DNA from 2 places in the Enterococcus spodopteracolus genome. Region 2 is predicted to be linked to the other one. Evidence: riboswitches for the same ligand, from Rfam matches in the RefSeq annotation. Region 2 holds a riboswitch; the other holds the start of a gene.
What was found. A riboswitch is a leader RNA that binds a small molecule or an ion and turns the genes downstream of it on or off. The one in region 2 is predicted to bind magnesium.

Region 1: another riboswitch for magnesium. It lies ahead of mgtE (magnesium transporter); the one in region 2 lies ahead of P3R27_RS04585 (LCP family protein).

Annotation. Positions count from the first base shown of each region.
Region 1 covers NZ_JARJHD010000004.1:84,160-86,366, reverse strand. Annotated here, with positions in the region: gene P3R27_RS07090 (N-acetylmuramoyl-L-alanine amidase) at 1-636, shown strand, start outside; M-box (ykoK) riboswitch at 721-896, shown strand; gene mgtE (magnesium transporter) at 1,041-2,207, shown strand, end outside.
Region 2 covers NZ_JARJHD010000002.1:350,562-352,768, reverse strand. Annotated here, with positions in the region: gene P3R27_RS04585 (LCP family protein) at 129-1,010, opposite strand; M-box (ykoK) riboswitch at 1,330-1,496, opposite strand; gene P3R27_RS04580 (flavin reductase family protein) at 1,660-2,207, opposite strand, start outside.

The sequences.
Region 1 (2,207 bases), on a different contig from region 2:
GAAGCTATCCAAGTTGTACTAGTTAAAAAAGGAGCACCAGCGCCAGGACCTACGTCAAACCCTTACCAAACCTCAATCAATCATCTATTTGTAATGGGACATGGTGCAGGAGATCCAGGGGCTTCGTATAACGGTATCAACGAGCGAGACTTTACAAGAAATGAACTTATGCCATATTTACAAAAGTGGGCAGGGCGCTTAAAAACAAATCGTATAACCTTTTATGATACAAATGCGGATATGTTCCAAGATACTCGTAGAATGCAGGGTGCGTATACAATTAGTAGTAGTTTTTCTTCTGTAACAGAATTTCATTTAGATGCAGGAGCGATTGGTATTAGTACTGGTGGGCATGTGATTGCGCATCGTAACGGCAACTCGTATACGACACAAAATTATGCCATTGCTAATGTGATCCGCACACATGTAGGTTTATGGGGCGCTGTCCAAAATACCGGTGGTATCAACTTGAGAAGTGATTTATTGAATTTGAATGTACTACATTCTCGTGGTATCCCTTATCGACTAGCGGAACTAGGGTTTATCACCAATACTCGTGATGTAGAAAATATTCGTAGAAACATGGATCAAATTGCTAAAGGGATTGTAGAAGGAGTGACAGGAGAAAGATTGTAAAGTGATCATTTCTGTTTTATCAATTTTTTATCAAATATTAATCCTTTTATTGACAAAAACCAATTTTACCTGTAGGGTTTAATTATAAAAACTTGTTAGGTGAGGCTCCTAAAAGAACACAGGCTACTGCCCTTAAACGTCGAGAGACGCCACAGGGTATAACAGGCAACGTCGGCTTAAGGCGTGCTTAACGTAGCTATCTGGATCATATTTCCAGAATTACGTCTTTTAGTGCTAAAGCTCAGACGAGAAGTTCGTTCAGGTAAACATTGATACCATTTTGATGGGATCTTATGAGACGGCTTCTTTTGGAAGCCGTCTTTTTTATGTACTTCCTGTTTTTCTAAACGAATTTATCCAACAAGTTTATATCGAAAAAACGATGTAACAAAGGAGAATACGAGATGAGAACATTAAATGATACAAATAACTTAGAAACACAATTGAAGATTCTTAATTATCTGGAGCAAAAAAAGCTTGAAGAATTGAAGAACTATTTAGCAACAATCGAAAAAGTGGAATTGATCCAACTATTTGTTAGGCTACCTTTAGATAAGCAAGTACTGGTCTTTCGATTATTATCAAAAGACAAAGCCCTCGAAATCTTTGAAACATTTGAACCGTCTGTCCAACAAGATTTGCTTCGTTCGTTTACGGATGATGGAGTGATTGAATTTGTGAATGAGATGGCCCCAGATGATCGGGTAAGGTTATTTTACGAACTACCAGCAAGTGTGACTAAAAAACTATTGGCAGAGCTTTCTGAAGAAGAGCGAGCAACGACGAATCGATTGATGGGCTATGAACATGAGACGGCCGGACGGATCATGACGACTGAATTTATTTCAATAAAAAAAGAAATGACTGTTGAAGAAGCACTGCATAAAATCAGAAAATTAGCGAAAGAAATGGAAACAATCTATATTTTGTATGTGACAGATATGGCGAAAAAAATTGAAGGAGTACTATCATTAAAGGATCTAGTCATTGCAGAGAGTGATCAACGGATTGAAGAAATCATGATCAAGCACGTCGCTTATGTAACCACAGATACAGACCAGGAAGAAACTGCACGATTGTTACAAGAGTTAGATTTGATCGCTATTCCCGTCGTGGATAAAGAAACACGATTAGTAGGTATTGTTACAGTGGATGACGCCATCGATGTCTTAGAGCAAGAAACGACCGAGGATATGTTCAATGCTGCTGGTTTAGCAGACGTCGCCTCTGTAGAAGCTGATCGTAGTACAGTACTGATTAACGGGAATCTTTGGCAAATCTGGAAAGTCCGGTTGCCTTTCTTAGCGATCACATTGGTTGCAGGGATGTTAGCTGGTCTAGTAATCGATGAGTTTGAACAAACGTTAGAATCAGTGGCTGCTGTTGCTATTTTCATTCCGTTGATCATGGATATGGGTGGAAATGTAGGGACGCAATCATCGACGGTTTTTGTTCGCGGATTATCTTTAGGACACATTGATCTCAACACATTTATCAAGCACTTTTTGAAGGAAACAGGTATTGGGCTAAGTTTAGGAATTGTTGTAGGGATCGTATCTGGAATAGTCGCT
Region 2 (2,207 bases):
GATATTTTAACACATAGAAGAGGAAATAGAACAGCAGCCCAAATGATTCTTAACCAGTACTGTTCTTATATTAACTTTTTTTAATCAAAATAAACCAGTTCGTTTTAGGAACTGGTTTATCAATATGGTTATTTATCCAAAAAATCGTGTATCGCTTGCTGATTTTTAGTCAAGTCGATTTCCAAGACACTACCAGCTGGTGTATTATCATTGAAGTCCCAACTTTTATCAACGGGCACGGACAATGTATTGATTTTCTTCTCGTCATCTAGGAAATCTAACCCACAATCTAACAGGACACTTTCCGGTAGATTGGTTTGGATACTGCCTAAAAGTTTGCCGATCGCCTTGGGTAATTTGATGATCGATGTGACATCTTTCAATTGACTGGCCACCGCCTCAACGACTTGTTGTTGTCTACGGATCCGTCCAAAATCACCTTCTTCGTCTTCACGAAAACGAGCATATTGCAACAAGGTATTTCCGTCCATTGCTTGCTTTCCTTTTTTGATAGCTACCCCATCTAAATCCAAATCTTTTTCTGCATCGATCGTTACGCCATCTGGAAACAATTCATCGATATAATCAATAAAATCTTGAAAAGTAATACTTGCATAGTAAGGGGTCTCTAATTTGAAATTATCTTGTAAGGTTTGTTTTAATAAGTCGATACCTCCATATGAATAGGCGGCATTGATCTTATTCATTCCATAACCAGGAATAGAGACGTAAGAATCTCTCATGATAGAAATCAATTTGGCTTGTTTGGTCTTTTGATCATATTGGGCGACCATCAAAGAATCCGAACGACCATTTTCTTCTTTTGATCGTGCATCAGAACCAATCAATGCTACATTGATGATCGATGGGACATCTTGTGCATTGACTTTCTCAACTGTTGCAGATTGTTTCACTGAGGAGAACCCTTGGATAAATTCAAAAGAAAAAAAGCCAATGACCATTGCAAGTACTAACAAGATACTTAATATGATTTTCTGAAATGGTTTCATTCAGTTGCCTCTTCCTTTCAAACTCTTCTACTTGAAACGAGGACCTTTGTCTATTATGATGAATCAAGTAAAGAGTTTATTCTCTTACATGTCTTTGGGTCGATTGAGCTGCAACTCGTCGACCTTTTTTGTTTGTCTCTCTGTTTTATTTCGTTCGGTATTCTTTGGAGTGAGACGAATACCTTTATTGATAAAATCAAATAGCTTGTTCCAGCGCATCCCCTTTCTTGTCCAGACACAAGTTAGGCAAAGCGAGCAAAAAAGGAAAAGAAAGCATAAGAAAAGGTCAGAAACCTTTTCGAACAAGATTTCTGACCTAGCATCATCTCATCGTCCGAGTTTTAGCACTATACAACGTAAAGAACGTATTCTTAGCTATTGGAAAAAGCCTTAATCCGACAATTCCTGTTTGACCCATTGGCGTCTTTCGACGTTTCTGGGCAATAGCCTATGTTTGTATAGGAGCCTCACCTAACAAGGTTAGTACTTATTTGATTTTCACAAAATTTATCATATTCCTCTTCCCATTGATAATCAATAAAAAAAAGATTAAAATAACTAAATTAAACTTTATTTAATAAATGTAGAGCTAACGTTTGATTCTTAAATCATTTTTACACTAGAAAAAACTGCGTTATCAGCCGGATATTTATTCCGGACGTAACAAGCGAATGATCTCACCTAATTTACCGTAGTCGTTTCCTGCTAAGCGGCTGATTGGTTGTAACTGTTTCGGATCGATATAGCCTGTTTGTTCATCATAAACAGCTTCACTTATTTGATAAGTAGAAATTTGCAGTAAAAATAAATCAGCGGTTGTTTCTTGGCCTTTTTTGATCGGCACATGTTGGTATAGTGTCGTTTCAAAGGCAATACTTGCTTCATTGATCCTTGGGACGCTGATCGTATCGGATTCGGAAGTAGTGAAAGAGGTCAACGACAATTCACTTTCTTCGTTTGGTAAGCTAGCAGCTGTCTGATTCGCATCTACAAGTATTCTTTCGTCTAGAACATGGAGCACGGCCTCTTTTGTATCGATAAGATGTTTAGCTGTATCTTTCCACTCTCCATTTTTTCTTTGGATAGCTAAAGAAAGTATCGGCGGATTGGAACTGACGATATTGAAGTAACTAAATGGTGCTACATTGGTCACTCCTTTTGAAGATCTTGTCGCAACCACTGCCACCGGGCGAGGGA